Regions from separate parts of the Dehalobacter sp. TBBPA1 genome, predicted to be linked through region 1. Evidence: riboswitches for the same ligand, from Rfam matches in the RefSeq annotation. Region 1 holds a riboswitch; the other holds the start of a gene.
What was found. Region 1 has a riboswitch for cyclic di-GMP ahead of AB3489_RS05495 (polysaccharide lyase). Riboswitches for the same ligand answer to the same signal wherever they lie in the genome.
Positions count from the first base shown of each region.

Region 1 (7,278 bases):
CCGTTAGAACCTGAATATATGGAAGCCGGATTTTATCATATGTTATTTAAAATTATCTTTGCAACTCCAACCGTTATTATTCGAAAAGGGATTTTCCGGGACGATAATTTTTGGTTTTTGGAAGGGAAACATCAAGGGGAAGATAATTTACTATATTTCCAAGTTCTTAGGAAATATCGAGGAGTACGACTCTCTAAGCCACTAGCAAGTGTTTTTAAAATGGAATATGGCATTGATGGATTAACCGCTAACATAAAAAAAATTCGTGAAAATGACCTCGACAATCTTAATAAACTGTATAAAGAGAATAGTCGAAGTGAGAAAAAGATTTATCTGTTTTTATTTTGTTTGCTGTACATTCATTACTACTTAAAACATTTTAAAAGGATAATTAGATGCAGGTGTAGAAAAGTAGCCAAATTAGTTAAGAATATTTTAGTGAAGGAAAATGGATATGATAAAAAATAATAAAAAGATTATTATTGTTGTCTCCTGTCTAATTTTATTGGTACTTATTACAGGACTCGCATATTATCTTATTACTTCTTTAGATTACAATAAAACTTTGCTTAACACTCCCAAAAATTCGGGTTCCAATAATTCAGAATTAGAGAGTACGGCAGAAGTTTCGGATATTGGCACTGACAAAGTTATTTATATTCTCTTTCTTGGCATTGATAAGACAGAAGAAAGAGAAGAATGGCTGGGGGTATATCGTTCGGATACTATTATGATAGGAAAAGTAGATATTACAAACAAAAAAATACAACTTTTAAGTATTCCCAGAGATACTTACACTTATATTCCGATTGAAGGTAAATTTGATAAAATTAATCATGCCTATGCATATGGCAGTGTTAAGGGAGACGGGGTAAGTGCAAGTATTGATGCGGTAAGCCATCTTTTAGGCAAGAACGTGATTAATTATTATTTTCTAATGAATATGGAGCCCATCCCAAACATAGTCGATGAAATTGGGGGCGTAAAAGTTGATGTTGAAATTGATATGAAAGATCATGGTGCTAATCTTTCAAAAGGAGTTCAAATATTAAACGGAAGACAAGCATTTGATTATATTCATTGGCGATATTCTCCCGGTGGTGATATTGATCGAATTCAGAGGCAACAGAAGTTTTTAAATGCTCTTTATAAGCAACAACGTGATTCGGGTGAAATTCTTGAGACTTTAAATATCATTCTCAAATACAAAAATGAGATGAAAACTGATTTAACGCTAAAACAGATGATTGCTCTGACAAAATTACTCTCAGAAATTCCCGGTGAAAATGTCGAACAAACTTTCATACCAGGCAAAGGACAAATGATTAATAATATATCCTACTGGGTACCAGACCAAAAAAAGACCGAAAAAATATTGTCTGAGTTTATAGAATAACGCTATCAAAAAATTAATCAAAAAACATGAGATAGTTTTTCATAATTTGCTAATGATTAGCAGATTAACATACTTAGACGTTTTTATTTAGTGAAAAAAAGCTTGACTACTATTCATGAAAATGCTATCTTTTTATTAGAAATGTATATTTTTTTGTTGGAAAACTTTTTACCGACAAAGGCAAACTTGTCGAAAGGCAAGGACGCAAAACTACAGGGCCTGAAATGGCAGCCAGTTACCGAAAAATAAGTTTTTTTGTTGTCTGTTTTTGACATTTTGACAAATGAATAATCGTTTTTGAGATACATGTACTGTTTCAAAAATGGACAGTCTCTGGTTCTCGAACGATAAAGGCAAACTTACCGAAAGGTAAGGACGCAAAGCTATAGGGCCTGAAATGGCAGCCAGCTACCGAAAGGAGAATTTAATTATGAAAAAAGTTAAGGCTGTTTTTGGATTAATTGTATTTGTGTCTCTCTTGTTTAACACTACAGTTGCTTCAGCTGCAGCAGTGAGCAAAAATAAAGAAAACCAAGTCAATCGCTGGGGAGGACAATTGATAGAATCCCCTATGTTTGAAAATGATATATTATTAAATTCTGCAGGAAAAAAACTTAGTTCCTATTGGAATCGCGAAATGGCTAATAATACCTATTCAGGTGCCGTTTCTGGTGAATTTTTGCTTAATGGATTATCGTCTTATCGGATTGAACTTAGAAAAGATGATAAAATTGTCAATGGCAGTAAACGTTCTGAAATAGCAGCTGTCAGGCCATGTGAGGCTTTAGCTGAAAAAACTTACACCTTTAGCACTTATCTTCCGGATGGTGGATCTGAGGATTATGCTTATGATCCTCAAGGTTCGGAAATTATAGCTCAGTGGCACAATACTCCAGATCCAGGAGAAGACTGGACTTATCCTCCACTTGCTTTGCATACAGGAGCTTATTATACTAATGATGCTGGGCATTATATTTTAGAAAGCAACTGGGATCCATCGCCCATGTCGACTGATGAGCAGATAGATAATAATGGAACAAGAGCACGCTATGATCTTGGTTCGTATATTGAAGATAAAGGAAAATGGGTTACTTGGACCTTCCACATTAAATGGGGATGGCTTGAGTCGCAAAATCCTATACTTGAAGTATATAAGAATGGTGAAAAAATACTTGATTTGAATGGCCTTCCTAACACAATGAATGATAAAGTTGGAACGGTTATGAAATTAGGTGTTTATAAATGGGATTGGGCTCAAAGTGGAAGTAATAATAAGTCAATTTTATCAAAAAGAGTAGTATACTATAGCAATGTCAGTGTTGAATAGCATGGGTTTGTCACAGCGTGCATAGCAGAAATAAGCAATGGAAATAAAGGCAGTCTTAGTCAATTAAATTGACTAAGACTTTTTTATTGATTTTATACAATTTTATAGTAAGCTGTTAATATGAAGTTGCCACTCAATAACAATATTGATAATGTATCTTTTTTTAAAAGAAGTAGGAATAATTGCTTTCATGTAGAAAATAAATAGGAGGAGATCAGTGGATAAAAGAATTGAATGGGTAGATGTAGCAAAGGGAATAGGAATTATTTTAGTCGTTTACGGCCATGTCTTACGAGGAATAAACACAGCACAGATGAACGTTCCACAAAATTTTTTCTATAATTCAGATCGATTATTATATGGCTTTCACATGCCTTTATTCTTTTTTTTATCAGGATTGTTTGTTGAAAAATGGTTCTATAAGAAGAACAGAATTAAAGAAAAAATTAAAGTAATCGTTTATCCGTATATAATTTGGTCTCTTTTGCAAGGTGGTATAAATATATTGTTTTCAAGTGTAACAAACAATCCTATGTCACTAAAGGAATTGTTAGCAAATATTGCATATAATCCTTATGGCCAATTCTGGTTTTTATATGTACTATTTATTCATTATGTTCTTTATTTAGTTCTTAGAAAGAACTTTCAGTTGACTCAAGTTTTACTAATGGCATTATTTTTAGCTATTTTGAGTCCATTGATAAAAGTTTGGATTTTTGAATCCATTTTCTTTCATTTTTTGTTTTTTGTATTGGGTGCATTTCTTAATAATCAATTATCACTTAAATGTATTAACAATGGAGTATTATTCTTTTCTATTGGTTTATTTATAATAACTGGCTTTTCTTATTTAACCATTCCGCTAAGTGGCTACCTTGAATTTCTTGGGAAAACAGTATTTTCTTTTTGTGGAATTTTCGCAATTTTTAGCCTCTCTAACTTCTTATTACGATTTAAAATTTCTTCTTTTATAAAATACATAGGTTATATGTCATTAGTGATATATTTAGCTCATACTATAGCTGCCTCTGGCTTTAGAATTTTAGTTAGCCACTTACTAGGAACAAATAATTATTGTATTCATATTTTTTTGGGTATGATTGCAGGAATTTTCTTACCTATTATAGGATACAGATTACTTGAGTATTTAAAAATTGAAAAGTATTTTTTCGGACGGTCTCTTTCAAGAGGTTCTTAATACTTTGACCCGTACCCGGTTTGTAGGATACAGGTAAGTTTGGGTAATCAAAAGCGCAGTTAAAAGCAAAAGATAAAAAAATTGCCGATCAGGAAATGACCATAGATATCCTAAAAAAACTACCCTCATCTTCATCCAGAATAACTGGAAGTAATCTATAGAATCATTAAGAAGGAAAGCATCTCCGGCTTTCCGATTGAGAAGATGTGCAGAACGTTAGAAGTGTCCCGGAGTGGCTTTTATGACTGGTTAGCGAGAGCCAAGTAACCGTCAAAAAGAAGATGAAGAAATACTAGAAATTTTAAAGAAGAAACACACAGAGGCTCAGGGAGTGATTGGCCTGGATAAACTATGGGCCGATGTCAGAGAAGCAGGATTTAAGTGCGGAAGAAACCGCGTATACAGACAACAGAAAGCAAATAAGCTTTATAGTATAAGAAGGAAACTATTTCGCGTAGGGTTGACAGAATACAGGAATAATTATCATGAGGATTTGTGAGAAAACTTACTCTGGATTTTCCGTTTTATCGAGAAAAGGTCACTTTTGAATGCTGTTAAGTATTTTGCAAATTTTATTATAGATTATTAATATCTTATAGGGGAAAATATGAACATAAATAAAAAAATTCTATTTATTTTAATAATTATTTTGTTATTTATAGGGTTTGCATATAAGTGGGAATATAATAAGGAAATAAGGCGATATTTGTCAAAATTAAATGAAGTATCTACCTTGAAATATGCTACTGAAAACACAAAAGAATATATTCATGATTCCCCAAAAGAGGAAAATGGAAAATTTTTTGAGTCAACAGAGGTAGATACGAATACAGTAGAGAATGACGATAATAAGGAGCCGCAGGCATCTGGTTATCAAAATGAAAAAATAAATGAGAAGGAAGAAGTTAAAGAAAAATATGACGTTTGGAAACAAAAGCCGACTCTTTATGATGATTTTGAGTATGGATTAGGATCGGATTGGAACCGTGAAATGGCAAACGATGAATATTCCGGTCAAATAACTTCTAAATTTGCATTTGATAGAATGTATTCTTATCGTATAGAGTTACGTAATACAGATGTTAGTGTCAATGGAGGAAAACGTTCGGAGCTTTCAACGGTTCGGGCTGAAAAACCTTTGGAAGAACATGTTTATATAGTTAGTGTCTTGCTTCCTGATGGAGAAGATGAGGATTATTTACTAGACCCGTATGGATCTGAGATCATTATTCAATGGCACAATACTCCGGATCCGGGAGAAGAATGGACATATCCGCCCCTAGCATTACATACGGAAAATGGTAGATATACTTTAGAACGTAACTGGGATACATCACCAATGTCCACTAACGAAAAAATTGATCTAAACGGTACTCGGCATTTTTATGATCTGGGATCCTATCTGGAGGATAAAGGTCGGTGGGTGACATGGACCTTTCACATTAAGTGGGGATGGCTCAAGTCCCAAAATCCGATTCTTGAAGTATATAAAGACAAAAAGAAGATACTCGACTTAAATGGACTTCCAAACACAATGAATGATCAGGTTGGCGTACATATGAAGTTAGGAATGTATAAAACAGACTGGCAAGAGGATATTGAGCAAAATAAGTCTGACCTTGAAAAAAGAGTTATTTATTTCGATGGAGTGAGTATTCGATAATGTCTCTTGACATTTTAGCTTATTGAAAGAGGACAGAATAAATGAAAATAGCTATGATTGGTCAAAAAGGAATTTCTATATTTGCCGGTGGAGTTGAAAGACACGTTGAAGAGATCAGTAAGAGATTAACTAAGAAAGGACATGAAGTTACAGTCTACTGTCGGGCGATAGGTAAAGCCGGTCGATCGACATTAGAAAATTATCACGGAATAAATTTAAAATACATTCCTACGTCAGAAAATAAATATTTGGAACCTATTATATATACATTCAAAGCAACAATGGACAGCTTGACAAAACAGTATGATATTATCCATTATCATGCATTAGGACCTGCATCGTTGAGCTTTATACCGAAAATAATTGGAAAAAATGTTATTGTTACAGTTCATGGATTAGATTGGAAAAGAGATAAATGGGGTCAATTAGCAAAACTATATTTGAAGTTTGGAGAAAAGGTTTCTGCCAGATTTCCTGATAAAGTAATATCTGTTTCGGAAAATTTAAGAGAATATTATCTTTATAAATATATAAAAAAAGAAGATGAAGTAATATATATTCCAAACGGCGTAAATAGTCAACCGCTAAGAGAAGAAAAAGAAATAATGAAATATGGTCTGGAGAAAGGGAAATATATTTTATTTCTTGCTAGGTTGGTACCAGAGAAAGGAGCACATTATCTTATTAATGCTTATAGAGATTTAAGTACGGATAAAAAGCTTGTTATCGCTGGCGGATCAAGTTATACTGACTCCTATGTTAATGAAATAAAGGAAAAAAATCCTAATAATAAAATCATTTTTACTGGAGATGTTAAGGGGCCGTTATTGGAAGAGCTTTTTAGCAATGCATTTGTTTATGTACTTCCTTCTGATGTTGAAGGTATGCCAATAACTCTGTTGGAGGCTATGAGTTATAGAAAATGTTGTTTAGTAAGTGATATACCTGAAAATGTTAATGTAATAGATGAAGATTGTGGCTTTAGTTTTAAGAAGTCCGATGAATCCGACTTAAAAAGGAAGCTTGAATATTTACTTTTGAACCCTGAGATTGTGAATATCACAGGACAAAAAGCTTATGAGAAGGTTGTAATGCACTATAATTGGGACAATATTTCGGAAAGTACGGAAAAAGTATATTATGATGTTTTTAATAAATGTTTATAATTAAAGGTAATGAGATGCAACCGGCTATTTATATGGAGGAGATTTTATGAAAGTCAAAAAAGCAATAATACCTGCGGCGGGTCTTGGTACAAGGTTTTTACCAGCAACGAAATCTTTACCGAAAGAAATGCTACCAATTGTTGATAAACCAACTATTCAGTATATTGTCGATGAAGCTATTTCCTCAGGTATTGAAGACATTCTAATTATTACCGGTAGAGGCAAGTGGCCAATTGTTGATTTTTATGACCGTTCGCCTGAGCTTGAAGCTCACCTGAAGAAAAAAGGACTACTTGATTTACTTGAGAAGATTAAAAATCTGTCCTATATGGCAAATTTCCATTATATCCGGCAGAATGAGCCGCTCGGGCTTGGACATGCAATTTATTGTGCCAAGTCATTTGTGGGACAAGAACCATTTGCAGTCCTGCTTGGTGATGATATTATAAAATCTAATATACCTGTGACCAAACAGTTGATGAATATTTCGGAGGAAACAGGTTCCAGTGTGATCGGAATTCAGGAAGT
Region 1 covers NZ_CP162385.1:1,094,808-1,102,085, forward strand. The annotation lists gene AB3489_RS05485 (glycosyltransferase family 2 protein) at 1-468, shown strand, start outside; gene AB3489_RS05490 (LCP family protein) at 455-1,396, shown strand; cyclic di-GMP riboswitch class I at 1,566-1,639, shown strand; cyclic di-GMP riboswitch class I at 1,739-1,812, shown strand; gene AB3489_RS05495 (polysaccharide lyase) at 1,827-2,723, shown strand; gene AB3489_RS05500 (acyltransferase family protein) at 2,941-3,921, shown strand; partial or broken gene AB3489_RS05505 (IS3 family transposase) at 3,972-4,390, shown strand; gene AB3489_RS05510 (polysaccharide lyase) at 4,529-5,584, shown strand; gene AB3489_RS05515 (glycosyltransferase family 4 protein) at 5,626-6,750, shown strand; gene galU (UTP--glucose-1-phosphate uridylyltransferase GalU) at 6,797-7,278, shown strand, end outside.

Region 2 (7,278 bases), 490 kb from region 1:
CCTACTCTGTACGCTTGAATTCCGTAAAGAGCGGACAGGTTGCTTTATCTTTTTCACTTTTCAACATGTTTGTTCTTGTTTCACGGACAGCCAACATGTTTCAGGGACCGTTAATTGCAAGCATTGTTGGTTTAAGTATAGCGCAAGGACTGAACCCGATCAGTGATTTGCGGTCGGTTATTTTTGCTGCGACAGCGGGGACCCTATTTGGAATCCTGCTCATACCTACATTTTTAAAGATATTTGAAGTTGCTGTCAAACGTTTAGAATTAGCCGGTTCTGTACCTTCCTTAGTTGTCGAGGCCCTGCAGGCAAATAATATCAAGCGAATTGTAAAAAGTGCTGTACGGCCTTCGAAGACAATGCTGGAAAGACTAAGGTATAGAGAGATACCCAAAAGGTTACTTGTTATCAATGTTTTGGTTACAGGTATATATACCATTGGGGTCCTTGCCGCTAATTACTCAGCTCTTCTGGTTCCGGAGCAAGCAGCACTAGCAGCAGCAGCTTCATCAGGAATCATTAATGGCATGGCAAGTATTCTACTCACTTTTTTTATCGACCCAAAATCGGCAATTATTACAGACCAGGCATTGAAAGGAATAAGGCCTTATGCTGATGTGAAAGCATTGGTCATTATGCTTATTGCTACAAAACTAATTGGCACATTATTGGGGCAAGTGCTGTTTTTGCCGGCCGCCCAGATTATTGCAAGCTTTTACATGTAGTATGACGCCTGTTCATCATGAATATTAGCAAGGAAATAAGAGCCTGTTTATTAATGCGATAGGGAACTGAAAATAGTTTTCACAGAAAATAAATATTGGAAGAAGGAATTAGCCACATCACCAAGAAAGTAAACAATAATTTAATAAAGGGGGTCATTTTTTTGACGACAATGAGCTCAGTCAATGATTTTCTAGACCAGCGTACTTTAGCGGTGGTCGGGGTATCCAGATCCGAAAAGAAGTTCTCGCGTAGGCTGTATAGAACGTTAAAGAAGAGAGGGTATAATGTTTTTGCCGTAAATCCCAATATGGACAGTATTGACGGCGAGATCTGCTATGAGAACCTTCAGTCTTTACCGCAGAAAGCCGATGGCGCAGTGATCGTCGTCCCTCCGGACCAAACCAATAGGTACTGTCAATAATTTTTCGCAAAATTGATTTTCTGCTTGGTATAGATTTATATATATTGACCCCAGAGCAAGACTTGATATGGGGGCGGCGGATGCTACCCTAAATCAGGGGATGGGGCTTACCCAAAAGGAATACATCATTTGAGCCACATCCCGCGACCCATTGAAGCATCCGACGTAGGGTCCCATGTCAAGTCTACCCCAGAGATTTCTAGTTAAATGTCGGCATTAACCAGCTAAGCTATTTTCCTTGTTCATTTCTTCAAGATGCCTCATGCTCATATAAAGTTTAGTTCCCCAAGCTTTACTAGCCACATGTCGGAGTCGCGCACAGACCAGCATCAATGCAGAGTTGCCATCCGGGAAGGTACCAACTACGCGGGTTCTTCGGCGGATCTCCCGATTCAGCCGTTCAATAACATTGTTGCTGCGCAGTTTTGTCCAGTGAGCTTGAGGAAAATCCATATAGGTCAAGGTTTCTGAGATACTATCCTCAACCTTCTTGGCTGCTTCTTTTAATTTCATGTCTTTAAGTTTCTTTGCTACAGCGATAGCTTTCTCTTTGGCCGCCTCTTTATCTTCCTGAGCATGAATAGCTTTAAGCATCGCAGCGACTTCTTTCATCTTAGATCGCGGGGTCACTGAGAATACATTCCGGTAAAAATGAACATGACAACGTTGAAATTTAGCTTCCGGAAAGGTTTCGGTCACTGCTTCTAAAAGTCCTAAACACTTGTCGCCGATGAATAATTGTGTTCCTGTGAGTCCGCGGTCTTTTAGGCTTTTGAGAAATTCCTGCCAACTGGCTTTGTCTTCCTTCATTCCTTCAGCAGCACCAATAACCTCTCTATATCCGTCTTCATTGACGGCCAAAGCAATGAGAATCGCGACGTTCTCGTATTCACCGCCCCAATTGCGCTTGAGATAAATCCCGTCAACATACACGTACGGATATTTGCCCTTCAATGGCCGGTTCCGCCAGGTTTCGATGTGACCGTAGACTTTCTTGTTTAACTGGCTGACCGTTCCGGCGGATACCTTCGTCCCCCAGAGTGCTTCGGTGATGTCCTCCACACGACGGACGGATACACCAGCTAAATACATCTCAATTAGGGCTTCTTCTACGGAGCTTTCGCGGCGTCGATAACGCTCAATGATTGCTGTTTCAAAGGCAACGCCTTTCAGTTTGGGCATCTTCAATTTGACCTCTCCAGAAGTTGTGGTCAGATTCCGCTCATAATGGCCGGATCGATAACCTTTTCGTTCTTCTGATCGCTCATACCGGCCGGCATTCGTTAGCTCAGCGGCTTCCTGATCAAGTAATTTATTCAGGGTTTCCTCCACACTGTGACGGACTAATTCTTTCAACTCCTGCTTTATTGCACCTTCATTTAAGTGTATAATTTTCTCAGACATATTCGCAGCTCCTTCCTGGTAGATTTTGTGTGGTAACTTTATCATACCAAGCAGTTGCGTTTATGTCCTTATTTTTAGGACAATTTATGAATTTGCGAAATTAATGATACCTTATCAACCAATAAGGTCGTTAGGGACGCGGTAGAAGCTGGAGTCAAGCATATCTGGATTCAGCAGGGGGCTGAATCCAAAGAAGCTATAGACTTTTGTACGGAAAACCAGATAAACGTCATCCACGACCAATGCGTCCTAATGTTTGCAGAACCATCGTTTCCTCATTCATTCCACCGGTCCGTATTGAAGGTGTTTGGAAAACTTCCGAAATAATAGGTTAGCCGGCTCAAAAAACATTTGAGCCGGCGTTTTTTTTTAAGAAATGGACAGCTTCACTCGACAATGGAAACAATAAAGGTTGTAAGATCTTCGACAAGGTTATATTCCTTAGCCCGGACATGGGCCAACCCTTTGTCAGCGATTAATATCCTGATAATTGGGCGCATCGGCAAACTTTTATTCTGGTCAACCACAATCCCAACTTCACCTGTATTGAGCTTAACGGTACAGCCGGTCGGATAGGCTGCAACATGCTTTAAGAACGTTACAACCAACTGCTGGGAGAATAGTTTGTTTGCACATCCCATTACAATTTCACAGGCTTCATGCGGGACGATCCGGGAGTGGCCCGGGCCATCATTGACCAGATTATCATAGAAGTCGGCCAGCCCGACGATTTGAGCCAGGATATGGAGGTGCCGGCCGGACAGCTTCCGGGGATAGCCGTTTCCGTTCAACCATTCGTGATGCTGCAAAGCAATATGCGCACTCAATAAATTCAATTCCGGTTTGTTCCGAAGTATTTCAAATCCATGTACAGTATGCGTCTTATATAGGTCATTTTCCTTCGGAGTAAAGGCCTCACGTTTGGCGACAAGCTCTTTTGGCAGTTTGACAGTCCCGATATCGTGAAGCAAAGCCCCTACCGCCAGCGCCTCCAGGGTATCTTTATCCAGTCCCAAAGCTTTGCCCAAAATGGTCGCAAGGACACAAACACTGACTGAATGCGCATAAACTTGATTGTCATAGCTCCGCATATCTGTCAGGCTCAGAAATATCTTTTCTTGAAACAGGACGTCCCCGATGATGTTGTTTACTGTCTTTTTTACCTGAAAACCATTGAGATCTTTACCGATTCGTACCGCTTCCGCTAAATGTTCAATGGAGTTCATTGCCTCCCGCCTGTTTTCCTCGGAAATAACATCCTCAATAACGATATCCTTCGTTTCGTCATCGTCCACATAGACAATACTAATGCCCAGTTCTTTTAACCGGTCGATATATGGCTGGGTCAGCGTGACTCCTTTCCCAAGCAATGAACGGCCGTTATGCGAGAAAATGGTTCGTCCCAACACGTCTCCCTTTTGAAGCCGGTTTACACTTACCTGACGCAATTGTAATCTTCCTTTCCGATAAATCAGTGCTAGCTGAAGCAACAAAAAAATCACCAGCAGATTGCATGGCGACATTCAAAACAAACCTGAGCGGATTCGGTAGCCTGGCAGTCATCAGAATTATTCTGGAAGACCCATAGCTTTGCGTCCCTGGCTTTCACCAAGTTTGCCATTGTCGTTGCTCCTGTATCCCTATTCGATTGATATTTCGGTCACAGAACTATTGTAGCACATCCCTTTCAGGTTCTACAGGGGTTATTCGAAAAAATATTCTTTATTTTGGCGCCAAATGATCAATGTTTCTTGGTTTAGCAGAGGAATCCGCTTAAATTCGTATAACTAATTAATGATGTTTATACGCGTGTGGATCGGTACAATTCCCGTTAAATAAGCCTATTCCGTATGCGTTAATAAGCAAGATCGTGAAGTACAGAGTTGCGGAGAACTGTTCTGCACGGGTTGAACTCTGATTTTTATCAAACATTGCTATCAGGAGATGTATGCGATGGTCAAATCAATGGTAAGTAAAGAATACAGGCGGAAATGCGCCGACTTTTCATTATGCGGATTGAATTGCTGTCTTTGTCCGCGTTTTCATACGGACGGTTCTTCAAAGTGCCCCGGCTGCGGGGGTCCGGACTTTTTTTTGAAGCATCCTTCCTGTGCCGTAATTACCTGTAATAAAAAGCATGAAAATGTTGAATACTGTTTTGAATGCAGTGTCTATCCATGTGAGAGGTATCAGGCTCCAAGCGAGGCCGATTCTTTTATATCCTATCAAAATGTGTTGCAGGACCAAGCCAAGGCTAAAATGGACCTTCAAAATTATCTTGAAGGACTGACGGAAAAACACAAAATTTTAGGCGAACTAATCGCGAATTACAATGACGGCAAATTAAAGGGATTTTATTGTCTGGCGGTCAACCTGCTGCCGCTTTCCGTCTTGAACCATATGATGGATAAGATCCATCATATGGATCAGACCAACTGCAAGGGCAGTGCTGAAGAAGCCGTCCGCTTGCTGAAAGCGGAAGCCGATCGCCTGAATATTCAACTGGTTCTTAGAAAGGCGAAAAAGGATTAGACAAGCTATTCAAGCATCATTTCTGGGGTAAATCAAAAGTTCTTAGTTTTGGAGGATCAAATATTGTCTGGAATTCGTGAACCAATAGACGTTTTTGCTGAGCAAAGATGCAGTCTGAGAGCTGACTGCGAGAACTGCTTCGGATTGTGCTGCACCGCGCTGTATTTTTCAGCTTCGGAAGGCTTTCCAAACGATAAAGAGGCCGGTCAGCCTTGTCGGAACCTGCAGGAAGACTTTCGCTGCAGTATCTATCAAGATCTTCAGGGACTGGGTCTGAAAGGATGCATGGCATTTGACTGTTTTGGCGCAGGGCCAAAAGTATCCAGGCTCAGTTACGGTGGCAGAGACTGGCGGCGATCACCGGAATCCCGGGAGCAAATGTTTGAGGTTTTCCTTGTCATTCGGCAGCTTCAGGAGATGCTCTGGTATTTGACAGAAGCAGAGACATTACAGCCGGCTCATTCAGTTCATGAGGCGCTTCGTACCCTGCGGGAAGAGACGGAACGGCTGACACTGCTCAGCCCGGGTGAGCTTCTGAAAATGGATGTGCCCTTATATCGTACCGGAGTAAATACCCTGCTGCTTCAAACAAGTGAACTGGTCCGTGTTTCTGTTTGTCAGGAGCGGAATATTCAGGCCGGGATTCGGAAGACCTTTAAGCGCAGGAGCAGTCTGATTGCTGCAGATCTCCGGGAAACGGACCTCAGAGGGGCTAACCTTAGAGGAGCCTGTCTGATTGCCGCAGACCTCAGCGGGACCGATCTGGGCGGAGCTGATTTGATCGGGGCGGATTTGCGCGATGCCGATCTCAGCGGTACTGATTTAAGCCAAAGCATTTTTCTGACCCAAGCCCAGCTGAATACGGCGAAGGGGGATAAGCGTACCAAGCTGCCGCCATCACTCTTTTATCCCAGACAATGGAGTTTGGACTGATATGGAAATGGAAATCATCTATTCATTTGAACCGGTCATCAATCAGGAGTCCCGGGTATTGATCCTCGGCTCGATGCCGGGAGTGCAATCGTTGAGGGAGCAGAAATATTATGCACATCCTTACAATCACTTTTGGCGGATTATGTATGCGCTTTTTGACGACAGCTACGGATGCTCTAATGCTGGGGTATCACGGATGGAAGAAAGTAGCAAACTTCCGGATCCTGATTATGAGAACAGGAAACAATTTCTTTTGGACAGAAAAATTGCCCTTTGGGATGTCATTCGTAGCTGCTCCAGAGAAGGCAGCCTCGATACCAATATCGTCAATGAACAAACCAATGATTTTAAAAATTTATTTATTCGGTATCCACATCTGGAATTACTTGCATTTAATGGAGCAAAGGGCTTTAATATATATAAGAGGAAAATCCGTCTGGAGTCTGCTTCCATTGCCTATCTGCAATTGCCCTCGACCAGTCCGGCCAATACGATGAAATTTGAGGAAAAGCTGACACATTGGAAAGCAATTTTAAAATACTTATGAAATCTTGAAGTAATACCCATGAAGTTTTAAGCAAGTCGTTGTGAAAGGTGTGAATTGATGGATAACAATCAGCCTGAACTGAAAGATAATTATACATTTCTGATTGTAGGGGATTCCATTTCCAAAGGCGTGATCTATAACGAGGATCAGGGGAAATATTCGTTATTGGACAGAAACTATGTTTCTCTGGTCCAGAACAGCCTGAAAGGCATGGTTTATAATGCTGCGAAATTTGGTAATACCATCAAAAAAGGTATTGAACGCCTTAACCGGGATGTCTCCAAAACGCGTCCGGATATTGTACTGATCGAATTTGGAGGCAATGACTGTGATTTTGACTGGATGCAGATTGCGAGTGATCCAATGGCAGAGCATGAACCCAAAACGGACTTCAACGTTTTCGGGAAAATGCTTACAGATACCATTATTTCGCTTAAAAACAATAATATTATCCCGGTGTTGATGACGCTTCCCCCGCTTGACGCCGATCGGTATTTCAAGTGGATTAGCAAAAACAGTAATGAGATAGGAAAAAGTATATTAATTTGGCTGGGAAGCGTTACAAAGATATACTGGTGGCAGGAACGCTACAATTCTATGATTGTGAACATTGCAGAGGAAACCAGGACGAGATGGATCGATGTCAGAGGTGCTTTTTTGAAGACACCGGATTTTACGCAATTGCTTTGTATTGATGGGATCCATCCGAATG
Region 2 covers NZ_CP162385.1:601,876-609,153, forward strand. The annotation lists gene AB3489_RS02975 (lipid II flippase Amj family protein) at 1-728, shown strand, start outside; gene AB3489_RS02980 (CoA-binding protein) at 899-1,150, shown strand; gene AB3489_RS02985 (IS256 family transposase) at 1,367-2,554, opposite strand; gene AB3489_RS02990 (CoA-binding protein) at 2,654-2,881, shown strand; gene AB3489_RS02995 (HD-GYP domain-containing protein) at 2,941-4,002, opposite strand; cyclic di-GMP riboswitch class I at 4,098-4,183, opposite strand; gene AB3489_RS03000 (DUF3795 domain-containing protein) at 4,508-5,086, shown strand; gene AB3489_RS03005 (pentapeptide repeat-containing protein) at 5,150-6,019, shown strand; gene AB3489_RS03010 (DNA-deoxyinosine glycosylase) at 6,021-6,566, shown strand; gene AB3489_RS03015 (SGNH/GDSL hydrolase family protein) at 6,624-7,278, shown strand, end outside.
Region 2: it holds a riboswitch for cyclic di-GMP, as region 1 does, so the genes downstream of both, AB3489_RS02995 (HD-GYP domain-containing protein) here and AB3489_RS05495 (polysaccharide lyase) in region 1, are expected to answer to the same signal.